2 regions of the Bilophila sp. T19-St14 genome follow, and region 2 is predicted to be linked to the other one. Evidence: predicted binding sites of a transcription regulator. Region 2 holds the regulator's gene; the other holds the start of a gene.

Region 1 (8,100 bases), 420 kb from region 2:
GGGAGAAACTTTCTTAGAAAGTTTCTCCCTCCCCTCCCCGAATAAACCAACACTGATACACCCTTTCAAGGGCGATTGTTTTCACGTACGGTTTTGAATACCACAGGGCTCAGCAGAAGCACGCCGATGAGGTTGGGAAAGGCCATCAGCGCGTTGAAGGTGTCGGCAAGAATCCAGACCAGATCAAGCTGGGCTAGGGCGCCGATGGGCACGACGATGGTATAGAGGACGCGGAAGGGCTTCAGCGCCCGATCCCCAAACAGGAATATCGCGGAGCGCTCCCCGTACACGCACCAGCCGAGGATGGTGGTAAAGGCGAACATGACCAGCGAAATAGCTACGATGGACGAGCCTGCGCCCGGCAGGGCGGTTTCAAAAGCCCGCGCGGTCAGCGAAGCGCCCTGAGCGCCGAGGGCTGTCCATTCCCCGGTGACGAGGATGGCGAAGCCGGTCATGCTGCACACGATCATAGTCGTGATGAACACGTCGAGCATCCCAATGGTGGCCTGCCTGATCGGGGTGGAGGTCGCGGTGGCGTGGGCGATGGGCCCGCTGCCGAGCCCGGCTTCGTTGGCGAAGATGCCCCGTGCCATGCCGAACCTGACGGCCATCATGACCGTGGCCCCGGCAAAGCCCCCTTGCGCCGCCGTGGGCGTGAAGGCTTCCTCAATGACGTGCAGGAACATCGCGGGCACTTCCTTGATGTGCAAAATGATGATGAGCAGCGAGGCGAGCGTGTACAGGGCCGCCATGAAAGGCACTATTTTCCCGGCGACGCTGCCGATGCGCCGCAGTCCGCCCAGCAGGACGGAAGCGATCAGCAGGAACAGGATCAGTGCCGTGATCCATGTCGGGATGCCGAAGGTTCCCCAGAGCACGCCGGAAATGGCGTTGGTCTGCACGGCATTGCCGGTTCCGAAGCAGGTTATCGCCGCAAAAATGGCGAACAGCCCGCCGAGCCATTTCCATTTTTCACCGAGGCCGTTCTTGATGAAGTACATGGCCCCGCCCACGAAATTCCCCGCCGGGGTCACTTCCCGGTAGTGGACGGCAAGCAGGATTTCGGAAAACTTGGTCGCCATGCCCACCATGGCGGTACACCACATCCAGAACAGCGCGCCCGGGCCGCCCGAAAGGATGGCCGTGGCCACGCCGACGATGCTCCCCGTGCCGATAGTCCCCGCGAGGGCCGTCATCAGGGCATTGAACGGCGTCAGCTCGCCCTTGTCGCCCGCCGAGGAGCTCCTGCCCTTCCAGAGCATGGAAAACGCTGAAAAAATGTTGCGGAACGTATAGAAACGCAACCCTACGGTAAGGTAGAGGCCCGTTCCGATCAGCAAGATCAGCATGCCCGGTCCCCAGATCACGTCGTTGATCGCCTTCAAAGCCTGCATCAGCGTTTCCATCGTTGTCTTCCTGCGTTGCGTATTCGGGAGCTTGGTTCTATGGTGGCCGCGCACCGTTCAGCGGCGGTGCGGGACGTCCCTTTTTCAAGGGGACCCTCTGGCATGTACCGTATTGCAGGGGAAAATTTCATTATTATCACACCCGGTGAATCCGGTTCCGGACGTATGCGTACCGGTGCGCCGCCGTTCCCTTTGAGGGGAATAGGCCAGAGGGCGCGCCCCTTCACGCAATGAGGAATCCATGTTGAAAACATTCGTGTTGTGCCTTGCCGTCCTGTTGGCCGCATGCGGGGCCAAACCCGCCCCCAAGCCTTTCCCCGCCCCTGCCCCAACCGCCTCTTCCGAGATCCGGCGGCTGCCCCATCCCGCCGTCGAAGCGCTGGATGCCCCGGCCCCGCTGTTCCGGCAGGCCTCGGCGGAACAGGCGCGTGCGCAGATCGCCCGTATGGATAAGGCGTCTATGGGGCTGCGTTCGTGGATGGAATTGGCCCCCGCGCTGGAGCGGAGCCTTGCGTATGCCCGGAGTTGGGAACCGGACGAGCGGGCCGCCGAGCACAGCGGAATCAGGATCACATGGGGAGAGGTGGTTGCGTCGCTGGAAAAGCTGAAGGCGATACTGCCGCGGCTCGACGCCCAGCCCGAACTGCTGGAAAAGGGGTTCCGGTGGCTGGGAGTCACCCCTGAAGTCAAATTTACGGGATACTATTCGCCGGTGCTGCAGGCCAGCCGGACGCGCAAGCCGGGATACGAATATCCGATCTACCGCCTTCCGGAAGAGCTCGCCCCGGATTTGGCGTGGTGCCTGCCTACGCACAGTTGCCCTGAGGAAGCCTTTTTGCAGGTGATCAAACCGGAAGATCCGTATTACAGCCGGGCGGCCATCGATCTGGACGGAGCACTCAAAAACCGGAATCTGGAAATGGCATGGCTGGGGCATCCGGTGGAGACGTATGATCTGATGTTGGAAGGTTCCGGCATTTTGGCTTTTGACGACGGGACGCAGCAGGCCGCCCTGTTTGCGGGGCTGAATGGGCATTCGGGCCAGAGCATGGCGGGCTACCTGATCCGTTCGGGGGAACTTCCGCGCAGCAAGGCCTCGATGAAGGGGATCCGCCGGTGGTGGGACAGCCATCCCCAAAAGCGCAGGGCCTTTTTGAACGCTTCCAGCGGCTACGTCTTTTTCCGGTTCGGTGCCGAGCATCCGAAAGGGACGGCTGGCTGCGAACTGACGCCGTGGGTCAGCATGGCGGTCGATCCGCGCGTCCTGCCGCTTGGCGGCATCGTTTCCTACGCGCTTCCGGGGCGGCAGGGCATCAGGAGAGGGCTCGGCTTCGCGCATGATACCGGCGGAGCGATCCGTTTGCGGCGCATCGACATGTACACCGGGGAGGGTGAAGAAGCCCGCCGCCAGGCCATGGCTATTTACAATCAGGGGCAGGTCTGGCTGTTGTTGGCGAAACGGTGAGCTTTGCCGAAAAAGTGAGTCTTCCCCTCCGGGGGATAAAAGCCGTTGCCGTGGCGTTTCGCGCCCGGCTCCATGCGTTCATGCCTTTTCCTTACCGCAACGAACCGTGCGTAAAACGCCAAGGCCGAGGGAGGCAGTCCCCCTTGGCCTTGGTGCGGAAGTGAGGTTGTTGAAGAAATATTCGGGACGATGATGAACGGCCTGCCGCATACATCCTTGGTTGGGGCGGGAGGCGGAAACCGCCCTCATGCGGCCCCCGCGCCTGATGGCGTATCAGACGCGCCGTTCCGGGGGGAAGGTTCCCCGGAACCCGGAGGTCTAGTAGTTGCAGTTGGAACCGTAGCCGCCGTGTCCGCCATGACCGCCATGACGCCCGCCGTGGTGGTAGCTCCTGCCGTTGCCCATCATGCCGTAGCCCGCCATGCCGCGGTCGTTTTCCATCCTGTCGCCGAGGGCCATGCGTTCGGCACGGAGTTGGGAACGGAGTTCCGCCACTTCGTTGGCGAGCTTGGAGATGGCTTCCGGCTTAGCGTTGGGGTTGCGGGACAAGGCTTCCAGCTCAATGTCCTTGGCGTCCAGCTTGTCCTGAATCGGGGATACGCGGCTGTAATACTCCTTCATCATGGCATCATAGGCGCTTTGGTTTTCGGGAGAGGACGCGGGCATCCCGGCGTGGCTGCCATAGCTGTGATATCCGTTGTAGGCGAAAGCGGACACGCCGGAGCCAAGGACAATGGCGGAAAGGGCGAAAGCGGCAATAAGGGCGCGGGTCTTCATAATATATGCTCCTGTGCTGGTGTTTGAGAGGTTGTGTGGGAAAACATAAGGCTCTGTTATAGTTTGTGGTTGTTTCATCTCCGCAGTACATTGAAAATACAGGTTTTTTCTCCGGGTTTCCTCTTGGCGGGAGCTACAGATAAGGCATTTTGCCGGTTATCCCTTTGGAGCTTCAAGGAAAAAAGCATCAACCATTTTTTATAACACAGCCAAACATAAATTCGTTGCGATGATGCCGAATATATGGTGAAGCGGTTGGCCGCAAATGTTCCGGTTGGGGTGGAAGGCGGAAACCGACCCCTGCGCCTGTAAGGTATCGGGGGAGCCGCTCCGGGGAGGAAGCCTCCCCGGGAGCTTGGAGGCTAGTAGCTGTAGCTGGAACCGTAACCGCAGCCGTGTCCGCCATGACCACCGCCGTGATGTCCGCCGTGGCGGTAGCCCATCATGCCGCAACCCATCATGCCGCGGCTGGGCTGGACCCCGAGTTCCTTTTCCATCTTGTCGCCGAGGGCCATGCGTTCGGCACGGAGCTGGGAGTGGAGTTCCGCCACTTCATTGGCGAGCTTGGAGATGGCTTCGGGCTTGGCGTTGGGGTTGCGGGACAGGGCGTCAAGCTCAATGCCCTTGGCGTTCAGCTTGTCCTGAATCGGGGACACGCGGCTGTAATAGTCCTTCATCATGGCATCATAGGCGTTCTGGTTTTCGGGAGAGAGCGCGGACATCCCGGCGTGGTTGCCATAGTGGTGGTACCCGTTGTAGGCGAAAGCGGATACGCCGGAACCGAGGACGAGGGCGGAAAGGGCAAAAGCGGCGATAAGGGCGCGAGTCTTCATAATGTGTACTCCAGTAATGGTGTGTTGATTGAAAGGTTGAAGCCAAACGGCTTGCCAAGAGTATAGCAACAGGCGTGCCAAAGTACATTGTGTTTTGTAATATATGGATTTTATTTGTTAAAATAAAAATACGATCTTCGGCGCTTCACGGGCGGCCCCGTGAGTGGGTAGAATGGAACCACAACGCGTTTCCGAGTGTGTAAAAACGTCACACTTCCCAGCCGGAGGCAGGGGAGGTACGCTTCATCAACTTCGGCGCCTTCAGCATGGATGCCTTCCCAGCCGGAGGCGGGATGGGTACGCCGGGGAACCTGCGGAGCATGGGGCCGAAAGCGGCTTCAATCCGGGAATGGTTTTTGCTGTACCTCAAAAAAATTCGGATCCCAAGATCCGGCAGCCGGGTATCGTCAGCCGGATGCCGCTCCGCAAAAGGATATTCATGTGTATATGTCGTCATTAAAGAAAATGCCCCGGTGGCTCACGCTGTTCCCGTGGTTCGTCATGCTCTGTGCCTTGCTGTTTTCAGCGGGGATTGTGGTGTTCGGGCTGCACAACGCCAAACGCGAATCGGATTTCACGTCCCAACTGACCCTTGAAAAAGGGGCGGCGCTCATCAGTGCGCTGGAAGGTGCGCTGCGGACTGGCATGGGGTACCACTGGTCTGATGAAGTGCTGAGCGATCTGCTCAATAAGGTTGGGGAGCAGCCGGACATCATTTCACTGGTGATCACCAACCGCAACGGGACGGTACTGATGGCGGCGGATACCAGGCTCATCGGCACGAGCTTCCTGCCTCCGGAAGTGTTGGCAAAGCTCGATCCGGCCCGGCAGGTCAAATGGAATACGACGGAATTGCCCGGTGGGATGCCCGTATTCCAAGTGTACAAGCAGTTTTCCGTCCCTCTGGGCGAACGCCGCAGGCATGGCGGCGGGCACGGGATGATGAGGCGCGGGATGGGCGGCTCGTGCGGCATGTTGGAAGAGAGCATTGCCGAGGGCACATCGCTGGTTATTTTCGTCGAGTACGACCTCACCCCCCTTGAGGAGGCGCAGGCTGCCGATGAAAAGCATATGGCGGTCATGTTTGGCATCCTCGTCTTCGTGGGCTTGGTAGGGGGGATTACGCTGTTCCTGATCCAGAGCTATCGGCGTTCGCGCAAGCTCGTGCAGGAAACGACGGCCTTTTCTTCGGAAATCCTGCGGACGCTGCCGGTGGGCATCATTTCCACGGACATGGACGACCGCATTACATCCATCAACCCCGCCGCACAGGATATTACCGGGCTGCACCGGACGGCGGCGACGGGGCGGGGCCTCCATGACCTGCTGCCCGGCGTATGGGCCGTGCTTGAAGGGCGGACGGCTCAGGAAGCCGCGAGGGAGCAGGAGGCTTGGTGTACGATCGGTGAACGCCGGATTCCGTTGGCGATCAGCGCCTCGCATATTGTGACCGAGGAAGGCGAAGCCATCGGCACGGCTTTGATCATGCGCGATCTTGGGGAAATCCGGCGCCTCCAGAGTGAACTGCGGCGGCGGGATCGTCTGGTGGCCCTCGGCAATATGGCGGCGGGCATCGCCCACGAAGTCCGCAACCCCCTCAGCGCCATCAAGGGGCTGGCCCGTTTCTTCATGGAAGCGAGCCCCGAAGGAAGCGACGAAAGCCGTATGGCCGACATCATGACGAAAGAAGTGCTCCGTCTGGACAAGGTGGTGGGCGACCTCCTCGATTTTGCGCGCCCCGATGTGCTGAACCTGACCGATGTCGCGCTGAACGAGCTTGTGGAGCGGGCCCGTGATATGGTGCGGTCGGATATGGACGCCCACAAGATCCGGTTTGAGGCCGAACTGCCGGAGCCTCCGCTTTCCGTGCGGCTGGATCGGGATCGCATGACGCAGGTGCTGCTCAATTTGTTTCTCAATGCTGTACAGGCCATGCCCGATGGCGGTAAGCTGCGGGTGTGGGCCCGGATGGAAGGCACCGAGTTGGCGCTGGACGTTGCGGATACGGGGTGCGGCATTGCCCCCGAACGCCTTGCGGATATTTTCAGCCCTTATTTCACCACCAAGGCCAGCGGCACGGGGCTGGGGCTTTCCATCGTGCACAAGATTGTGGAAGCGCACGACGGCACGATTGAGGTCGCCAGCACGCCCGGCGAGGGTACGGTGTTCAAGCTCCGTTTTCCGTTTGTGGCGTAGGCGGGGATGGGGAAAAACGGGGGAGGGGAGCTCCCTTCAGAAAGATTTCCCTCCCCGGCCCCGACCCTCCTTTCCCAAGCGTTTTGATGTTGTTGAATCCCCTCCGTTTTTCCGGTTTTTTATGAAGTTCATAATGTGGCGGAAGGGAAGGTTTTGTTGGGATTGTATATACCGATTGATCGAGAATCATTTGAGGAGTGGCATGGCTGAGAAAGGTTCACATACGGTTCTTGTGGTGGATGACGATCCGGGGCATCGCGGGATGCTTGAGGCGCTCCTTGGCCGCTGGGGGCTGGCCGTCACGTCTGCGGGGGATGGAAAGGAGGCTGTGGCGCGGGTATGCGAACGGCCTTTTGACGTGGTCTTGATGGATATCCGTATGCCTGACATGGACGGCATCACGGCTTTGAAGGAAATCCGCAAGTACAACCCGGCTGTGCCGGTCGTGCTCATGACGGCGTATTCCGCCGTGGAATCCGCTGTGGAGGCCATGAAGTCCGGGGCCGTGGATTATCTCATCAAACCCCTCGACTTCGATCTGCTCAAGTCCACCTTGTTCAAAACGCTGGAACACAGCGAGGCCGTCCGGCCCGGCGAGCGTTTCCCCGTCCCGGTGGAGGGGATTGTGGGAAACAGCCCTGCCGTCCGCAGGATGCTGGAGATGATCCATACGGTGGCCCCTTCGGAGGCGACGGTATTGATCAACGGCAAGTCCGGGACGGGCAAGGAGCTGGTGGCGCGGGCCATCCACAACCAGAGCCAGCGCAAGGACGGCCCGTGGGTGGCGGTGAACTGTGCGGCCCTGACCGAAAGCCTTCTGGAGTCCGAATTGTTCGGGCACGAGAAAGGCGCTTTCACGGGCGCGGACAAGCGCCGGGACGGGCGTTTCCTGCAGGCGGACGGCGGAACGCTGTTTCTGGATGAAATCGGTGAAATTTCCCTGCTCATGCAGGTCAAGCTCCTGCGGGCCATCCAGCAGCGGGAGATCCAGCGCGTGGGAGGCGACGCCACCCTCAAGGTGGATGTGCGCATCGTGGCGGCGACGAACCGCAACCTGCTGGATGAGGTCGCGGCCGGGCGTTTCCGCGAGGATTTGTATTATCGGCTCAATGTCGTCAGCATACAGGTTCCGTCCCTTCAGGAGCGGAGCGAGGACATCCCCCTTTTGGCGGAGCACTTCCTCAAGGTTTTCGGCGAGCGGAACCGCAAGGATGTGAAGGGGTTTACCCCCAAGGCGATGGACATGCTGGTCAAATACCCGTGGCCGGGGAATGTCCGCGAGCTGGAGAACGCGGTGGAGCGGGCCGTGGTGCTGCTGTTCGGCAGCTACGTTTCGGAACGCGAACTGCCGCTTGCCGTAACGCAGGCGTACGGGCAAGAGGAGGGCACGGAACCGTCAGCGCTGTCCGTCCCTCTGGAGGGG
Region 2 (8,100 bases):
ACCTATATTGCTGAAAAACAGCTCGTCATCTTTGACAAAAACGTCCATGTAGTCCGACCGGATATTGAAATATGGGCCAGCAGGATCACGGTTTATTTGAAGCCGCCCAAAGGGGACGCACAGAAGAAAGAAAACGAAAAAGGCGGTATGCCTGCCGGAATGGCCGCCGGTGATGTAGATCGTATCGTCGCCGAACGGAATGTGCGCATGAAAAGCGAAAACCGCAACGGCACTTGCGCGAAAGCGACCTATACGATGGACGACGGCGTCCTTCTCATGGAAGGCGATCCCCGTCTGACCGACGGGGAAAATACGGTTACTGGGGAGACCATCAAATATTTTACGGAAGAAAACCGTAGTGAAGTCATGGGCGGCTCCAAGAAGCGCGTCGAAGCGGTCTTTTCCGGCTCTAAAAGCTCCAGCCCGATTCGGGGGAACCGCTGATGGCCCGACTGTCTGGAGTTGATTTACGTAAATGGTACGGCCAACGCGAGGTCGTGCGCGGCGTTTCCCCCGAAGTGAACCAAGGGGAAATTGTTGGTCTGCTCGGCCCGAATGGGGCGGGTAAAACTACTTCGTTCTATATGCTGACCGGGATCATCAAGCCGTCTTCAGGTCGGGTTCTCCTTGAAGATCAGGATATTGGCACTTGGCCGCTCCATGAGCGCGCACGTGTGGGCATTTCCTACCTCCCGCAGGAAAGTTCCGTCTTCAGAAAACTTACGGTGCGTCAAAACCTTCAGATTATTCTGGAGCATACGGGCCTTTCCCGCAAGGAGCAGAAAGAAAGGGCGGATATCTTGCTTGAAGATTTCGGCCTCACCCGGCTGGAAAAATCCCACGCTATGCACCTGTCCGGTGGGGAACGCCGACGCTTGGAAATCGCCCGTGCGCTTATTCGGGAACCGAAATTCGTCCTGCTCGACGAGCCGTTTGCCGGGATTGACCCCCTTGCGGTGGGCGATATTCAAGGTTTGGTACGCGCCTTGCGCGATCGCGGGATCGGAGTTCTCATCTCTGACCACAACGTCCGTGAAACTCTGACGATTTGCGACCGGGCCTATCTCATGGTGCAAGGGCAGGTCGTTCTTTCCGGGACACCGGAAACCATTGTCAATAATGAACAGGCTCGGAGCGTCTATCTTGGAGAAGGGTTCTCGCTCTGAGGCTCCGTAGCTCGCCATTCTTTGTAATGATAAAAAAAGATCGTGTACTCCGGTACCGATCTTTTTTTCTGGGGAAAATACAATAACCAGTTTTTTTCTCATTTCTTTTTTATCAAATAACCACCTACAAGAAAAGAACAGAAGAAAAAAGCATCCCTGTTCTTGCAACATCCCTGAGCATGTGGCATAATCCCTGCATGTGAGGCATAAAGATGCTCGGTTGCTCTTGGCCTGACGGGTACCGTCGGTTCCCCTCCTCTTTTAAGGTGTTCCTGCGGGTTGGACAGACTCTTATGACAACGGGATATTTGCATGGCATTGGAACTCAGACAGCAGCTTAAGCTTTCACAACAGCTGGTGATGACACCACAATTGCAGCAGGCTATCCGCCTATTGCAGCTATCCCGCTTGGAGCTTGTGGAAACGGTTCAGCGGGAGTTGCTGGAAAACCCGTTTCTCGAAGAAATACAGGATGAGCCCTCCAACGAGCCCCCCGCAGAAGTCCGCCCCGAATCCCCACGCGATGAGCCTACATACGATCGGGAAGTGGCCCGCTCCGAAGACTGGGAAGACTATCTCGGAGAATTCGCAAGTACCCCGCAGCAAGTCCAGCCCAGAGACTATGAGCTCCCCGAAGAAATGAGTTCTCTGGAAGCCAGATATGCCTCCAGTCCCACGCTTGAAAGCCACCTTATGTGGCAGCTCCGCCTTTCCTCCCTTACTGACGATCAGAAAGAACTCGGTGAAATCATTATCGGAAATCTTTCTTCTTCCGGCTACCTTCAAGCATCCCTTGAAGAAATGGCGGAGATGGCACGGGCGGATTTTGCTGGCGAGGCTTCAACCGACGAAACGAAAGACAAGGCATGGCCTACAGTCGAAGAGGTGGAAACGGTTCTTAAGGCCATCCAGTTATTTGATCCGGTGGGTGTCGCCGCCCGAACGCCTCAAGAATGCCTCCTCATCCAGATAAAGGCTTTAGGATATGATAGGGATCAGGTCCTTGTCGATCTCGTGCGCGATCACCTTGAGGATCTGGAGGCCCACAGATACAAGCCCCTGCTCCGCAAGTTCCGGCTGGATATGGATGAACTCAAGGAATATCTGGATATCATCCAGTCCCTTGATCCCATGCCCGGAGCGAGTTTTGGTGAAGGCGTGTCCACTTATGTCAGCCCTGATGTCTTTGTATACAAGGTGGACGGGGAATTCCTCATTGTCCTCAATGAGGACGGACTGCCGAATCTGCACTTGAGCCCCGTGTATGATAATGCATCGGAAAACGCGTCCAGCAAGGAAAAAGAATACTTCAACGAAAAAATCCGTTCCGCGGCGTGGCTTATCAAAAGCCTGCACCAACGGCAGCGGACATTGTACAAAGTTGTCGAAAGTATTGTAAAACATCAGCGCGGCTTTTTTGAGGAAGGGATCAGCAAGTTCAAGCCGCTTATCCTGAAAGACATCGCCGACGATATCAACATGCACGAATCCACGGTCAGCCGCATCACGACCAATAAGTATGTGGCAACCCCCTTTGGCGTGTACGAACTCAAGTTCTTCTTCAACAGCGCGCTGGAATTGGATGACGGAAGCCAAGTGGGTTCGGAGAGCGTCAAGGCGCTCATCAAAAAGTGCATCAGTGAAGAAGATCCTAAAAATCCCCTCTCGGATGAACGCATCGGTGAAATTCTCAAGGAACACTTAAAGGTGAATATAGCCCGGAGAACGGTAGCCAAGTACCGGATGGCAATGGATATTCCGTCATCATCCAGAAGGAAGGCCCATTTTTAGCCGTTCGAGGCCGCTTGAGAGGCCTTGACAGGACCTCAAAAAGGTTGTTGTAAAGGAATCATGCCTGACAAAGCAATGTCCGTTGCGGATATCTTGGTATTCGTTGTGCGGACTGGTTAGCAGCCAAAGGAGGCTTCATGCACATTTCCTTTACTTTCAAGAATTTCGAGCCGTCTGAACATTTGCGTAAGTATGCCCGTCGCCGTATGGAGAAGTTGGGAAGGTTCTTCGGCAAGAACCCCGCTCTTGATGCGCAGGTAAATATGGCGGTCGACAAGTTCCGCCAGCGCGTTGAAGTTCAGCTTACCGGTGACGGCATCAATATTGCCGCCAGCGAAGCCTCGGAAGATATGTACGCCTCCATCGACCTCGTTCTTGATAAGCTGGAAGCTCAGGTCAAGAAGTTTGTTTCCCGGAACAAGGAAATCCATCGGAAGGGGCGCGCCAATGATATTGACGTGTATACGTTTGAAGTAACGGAAGAGGATGGTGAACGCACGATTACGGGGCGCGACCATTTTTCTCCCAAGCCCATGAGTCCCGACGAAGCGGCCATGCAGCTTGATGCAAATGACTTTGAATTCCTCACTTTCCTAAATTCGGAAAATGATCGCATCAATGTCATCTATCGGCGTAAGAACGGTAACCTTGGATTGATAGATCCTATTTTCTAGGGCTTGTGCCGATACGATAAAGTAATTTCAACAAGCCCGCCCGGAGAGTATCACCGGGCGGGCTTCCTGTTACTACGGAAGCACTCATGACGGATCAGCCTCTCCTTCCTAACCATGTCGCGACAAAGTCGATGAACCCTACTCCCGAAGGCCCCAAAGCGAATGCTGATAAGCCGATCTTTATCATCACCGGGCTCTCCGGTGCGGGCAAAAGTACTGTACTTCATGTCTTTGAGGACATGCGCCTGTTCACGGCGGACGGGGTGCCGCCAGAGCTCATGCCGGAGATGGTGCGCCTTCTACAGAGTTCCTCAGTTGAGCCTTCTCATGGCATAGCTCTTGGTTTCGATCAGCGGCGCAGCGAGTTTATGGCTGAACTCGATCAGGCGCTGCATCGGCTGTCCGGTATGGGGTTCCGCACGAAGATCCTTTATCTGGAAGCAGATCCAGCCGTTATTATGCGGCGCTACGCCACAACTCGCCGTCCCCATCCGCTTGAACGGGAAGGCGTCGGCTTGGAACAGGCCGTGCGCGAAGAAATGGAACGCCTTGCTTCCGTTCGGGAAATCGCCGATAATGTCATCGATACCTCTTCCTTTTCCATCCACGACTTGCGGCGGAGCATTCAACGCAAATGGAACAGCACCCAAGAACGCCTTCACACCATCAAGGTCAATCTGATTTCCTTCGGGTTCAAATACGGCGTTCCCCGCGAAGCGGATCTTGTCTTTGATCTGCGTTTTCTCCCCAATCCCTACTTCGTCGAAGCGTTGCGCCCGCAGACGGGAAAAGAGAGCGCCATTGCCGAATATGTTTTCAGTGAACCTTCAGGTAAAGAATTTAAAAAACGGCTTATTGATTTTTTATCTTTTCTTTTGCCCCTTTATGATGCTGAAGGACGTTACCGTATTACGGTAGCCTTAGGATGTACGGGAGGGAAACACCGCTCCGTGGCGATGACAGAAGCCCTTATGCGGGCCCTCAAACGGCAAGACTATGCTGTTTCCGTGGAGCATCGGCATATGGAGCTTGGCTGATCCGCTCACTTCTGAGGTTTGCTTTTTCCGCTTCGAGGCATTAGAGATACAGCCTGTCATACACATCAATGCCATAGGGAATATGAACATGCTGCCTCTTGAAACCCTCGGAGCGTTTTTTGTTGCTGCCATAGTAATGGGATTAGCCCCCGGCCCCGATAATATTTTCGTTTTAACCCAGTCCGCCCTGTATGGCTTTCGGGCCGGCATCATGACCACGTTAGGGCTGATGACCGGGCTTTTCGGGCATACGGCAGCCGTAGCCCTCGGCGTTGCGGCACTGTTCCAGACATCCGAGATGGCCTTTACTGTCTTGAAATGTGCAGGGGCGGCCTACCTGCTGTATCTGGCATGGCTTTCCTTCCGCAGCGGCGCATCTAGGGCATGGCTTGAACAAAGCACCTTTCCCGGCTACTGGGCCTTGTATCGGCGGGGTGTGATCATGAACATTACCAACCCCAAGGTTACGCTTTTCTTCCTCGCCTTCCTTCCGCAATTCGCCAAACCGGAACTTGGAAATGTCCCGTTTCAGCTCATCACTCTTGGCCTCCTCTTTCAGCTCGCTACACTAATCGTCTTCGGAGGCGTTTCGTTCCTTGGCGGCAGGCTTGCCGAGTGGTTCAACGCCTCCATCCGGGGGCAAATCATCCTCAACCGGATCACCGCATGCATCTTCACCGCATTGGCGCTCCTGCTCATCTTCTCCTCCAGATGACAGAAAGCCCCGTCATACGGGGCTTTTCTTTTTGGCTCTGTCATAGTACATGGTTGTCTTGTTTCAGCAATATATTGAAAAATATATGCTTTTCCTTCAATCTTTCTGCTGGTGGGCTCTGTGATTGGGGGATTTTATTGGTTATTTCTTTGAAATTTCAAGGAAATAAAGCATCAACCGTTTTCTATGACACAGCCTTCTTTTTTTGTGGATCTGAACTAGAATCCTAAGAACTGCTTGATATTGCAATAAAAGATCTTCTCAAGGGCGTTCTCCGGCAATCCGCAGACCTCCGTCCGCAGCATTTCCACCCGGTAATGATGGAACGGCGCATCGCTCCCCCAGAAAACCCGTTCGCTGCCGACAGTATTGTAGGCCTCGCGGATTTTGGTGTGCATGGGCATCCCCGATGTTTCGAGGTACACATTGTCGTGTTTCTTGGAAAGATCAATGGCGGCCTGTATATAGATGCCGTTTCCATGTCCCATGTGTACCATCGCGATCCGTACTTTCGGAAAATCCTCCGCAAGCTGGATAATGCTGTGGGGAAGGGAAAAAGGTGGATGCCCCGAATGGATGAATACAGGCAAATCCATCTGTTGCGCGACTTCCATCAGGGGATGCACCACGGCGTCATTCGCCGTAAAAGCATTGAAAAGGGGATGCAGCTTTATCCCCTGAAAACCGTGTTCACGGGCTTCGCGGATAACTGTTTCGACGGCCTTATCCCCGTCGTAGGGACTAGACAATAGTTTAATATATTTAAATAATTAAACTTACACTCAGCATAATGTGTCAAAATGTGGCGAAATAGACCACAAATATGTGTCAAAATATGTGCCTAAAAAGCCCTCCCGGAACTACCGAGAGGGCTTTTTCTATCCCTCAATCAACCATCCCGCAAAATCTCCGAACCGGAACACCTCCACGGCGTCGGGCCCCAACTCCCCACGGTAAAGAGGCCGCTGCACGCCGGACAGTGAAAGCTCTTTCCGCATCACCGCCCCCGGCTCCGCGCCCTGCCTGAGCTTGCAATCCCACGTCAGCCGGGACAGCACCGTTGCCGGATAACCGCCGGGGGATTCTTCCTTGTCCACCACGATAATCGCCCCGCCCGGCTTCACCTTCCCCCTCAGCGTCGCAAGCAAACGCCGCCGCTCCGGGACGGGCAGGAACATGAGGACAAGGAAACAGATAGCAACATCAAACGGCTTATAGGGATATCGGGCTACGTCAGCCATGACCGCCCTACCCGGCCCATTGTACGCCTTCACCATGTCCGGGACTTCATCAAGCGCAACAAGCCGTGCGTTTCTCTCCGTCAGCGTCGGCGAAAGAGCCCGCCCGACGTTCCCCGTGCTGGCCCCAAGGTCATAAACCAGACCCCGCCGAGGAATGTAATGCCGCGCAATCAGCACGATGGATTCCGTCACCATCCCATACCACGGCAACTGCTCCCGTACATGGACATCAAACTGAGGGGCAAACCCCTGAAACGTCCAATCCTGCCGCTTATCCTGTTCAGCTCCTATCATCACTGAGTTGAGTCCTGTCTTGCGCCCCGCCGTTCCGCCTGTTACCCTTCGTGCGCCCCGTAGAATGGGCACAAACACTGGCGGAAACCTTGCACGATGCTGCAATCATCGTGTGGGGCCGTGGTTCGGCGGTGAGACGCCGAGCCGGTGGGGGAGGCTCCAATCTCCCCCGCCTCTGCCTGAACATACTCTAACGGTTTACGCTTCCGGGGTCACGCGCCGCAGTTCAGGGGGCGACTGCCTGCCCTCCCTCTCGCTTTCGTAACTGCTCTTACAGTGTTCCCTTTCCCAGAAGAACAGCGCGTCCACGAGCTTGCGGGGCCATGTGCGTATGCCTGCCTGTTCCCACCGCCAGCATCGGCTGCTCAAGGTTTCGTCAGGCCAGCCCATGAAGAGGGTGTTGAGGAACTGATCGAAGCCGATGAGGATGTGTTTTCCGTAGGTCATGCGGCTTCAACCTCTTCCGGCGTGGTCGCGGCCTCCACAGCCGCTTTACGTTCCCCGCCGCGCTGCATCGTCTCGTTCTTGTGATTCATGGCCCCGCCCGCGTAGAGCGCGAGGAAGCCCGATGCGTCGAACGTCAAACGCTCAAGTTCACCGCCCGGTACTGTGTAGGCGTTCCACGTCACGGATTCGGGCAGGCCGGGCATTCCCGATTGCTTCATCAGGCAGACATTCGCCGTATCCGCAAAATTCTGCTGGTCAAAGGTGTCATAGCTGAAATGATAGGTGACTCCGCCCACGGCATAGTCGAACCCGGAAGCAATGGCGGCGGACGTTTCCGCGTCGATCCGGGCCTTCTTCGCTGCTTTCAGCTCTTCCAGCGTGGGCACATAGGGTTTTTCTTCGGTCACACATTCCGGATGCGCTTCGGCGTAGGCAAACACCTCGTCCCATTCTTCCGCGAATTCGGCGGCGTAGGGATAGACATGGTAGGGCATGCCATTTTTCGTGATGACGTATGAGTCGTCAAAAGTGCGGTGGATGATTTGTCTGTAGTCCGTCATCTTTTTATCCTTTTCATGCTATTCTGATAGCAAGGGCTGGCCCGGTAACCATTGTTCCTCCAGCTTCATCTATTGCTTTTGTTCCCTTATCAAGATACCGCCATGTTCCTCCATTCGGTAGGTTAACGCCAGTCCTTTCAGATATAGCAACTACATTAGGCGTAACTACTGCCGA

The links. The regulator sigma-54, encoded in region 2, starts transcription at its own class of promoters, with help from an activator protein. The targets are predictions, from matches to a motif close to CTGGCACGGNNNNTGCTT.
Region 1: a site for sigma-54 is predicted at 4,545-4,562, ahead of AC6I1V_RS03915 (periplasmic heavy metal sensor). Genes of this name have one in related genera too.

The regions. Positions count from the first base shown of each region.
Region 1 covers NZ_BAAGFT010000001.1:889,366-897,465, reverse strand. Annotated here, with positions in the region: gene AC6I1V_RS03930 (alanine/glycine:cation symporter family protein) at 66-1,406, opposite strand; gene AC6I1V_RS03925 (MltA domain-containing protein) at 1,648-2,871, shown strand; gene AC6I1V_RS03920 (periplasmic heavy metal sensor) at 3,190-3,648, opposite strand; gene AC6I1V_RS03915 (periplasmic heavy metal sensor) at 4,011-4,481, opposite strand; gene AC6I1V_RS03910 (hypothetical protein) at 4,690-4,938, opposite strand; gene AC6I1V_RS03905 (ATP-binding protein) at 4,929-6,677, shown strand; gene AC6I1V_RS03900 (sigma 54-interacting transcriptional regulator) at 6,880-8,100, shown strand, end outside.
Region 2 covers NZ_BAAGFT010000001.1:473,610-481,709, reverse strand. Annotated here, with positions in the region: gene AC6I1V_RS02195 (LptA/OstA family protein) at 1-444, shown strand, start outside; gene lptB (LPS export ABC transporter ATP-binding protein) at 444-1,166, shown strand; gene rpoN (RNA polymerase factor sigma-54) at 1,479-2,957, shown strand; gene hpf (ribosome hibernation-promoting factor, HPF/YfiA family) at 3,095-3,631, shown strand; gene rapZ (RNase adapter RapZ) at 3,763-4,668, shown strand; gene AC6I1V_RS02170 (LysE family translocator) at 4,757-5,383, shown strand; gene AC6I1V_RS02165 (amidohydrolase family protein) at 5,602-6,132, opposite strand; gene AC6I1V_RS02160 (class I SAM-dependent methyltransferase) at 6,262-6,918, opposite strand; gene AC6I1V_RS02155 (pseudouridine synthase) at 7,117-7,365, opposite strand; gene AC6I1V_RS02150 (DUF4376 domain-containing protein) at 7,362-7,925, opposite strand; gene AC6I1V_RS02145 (carbohydrate-binding protein) at 7,939-8,100, opposite strand, start outside.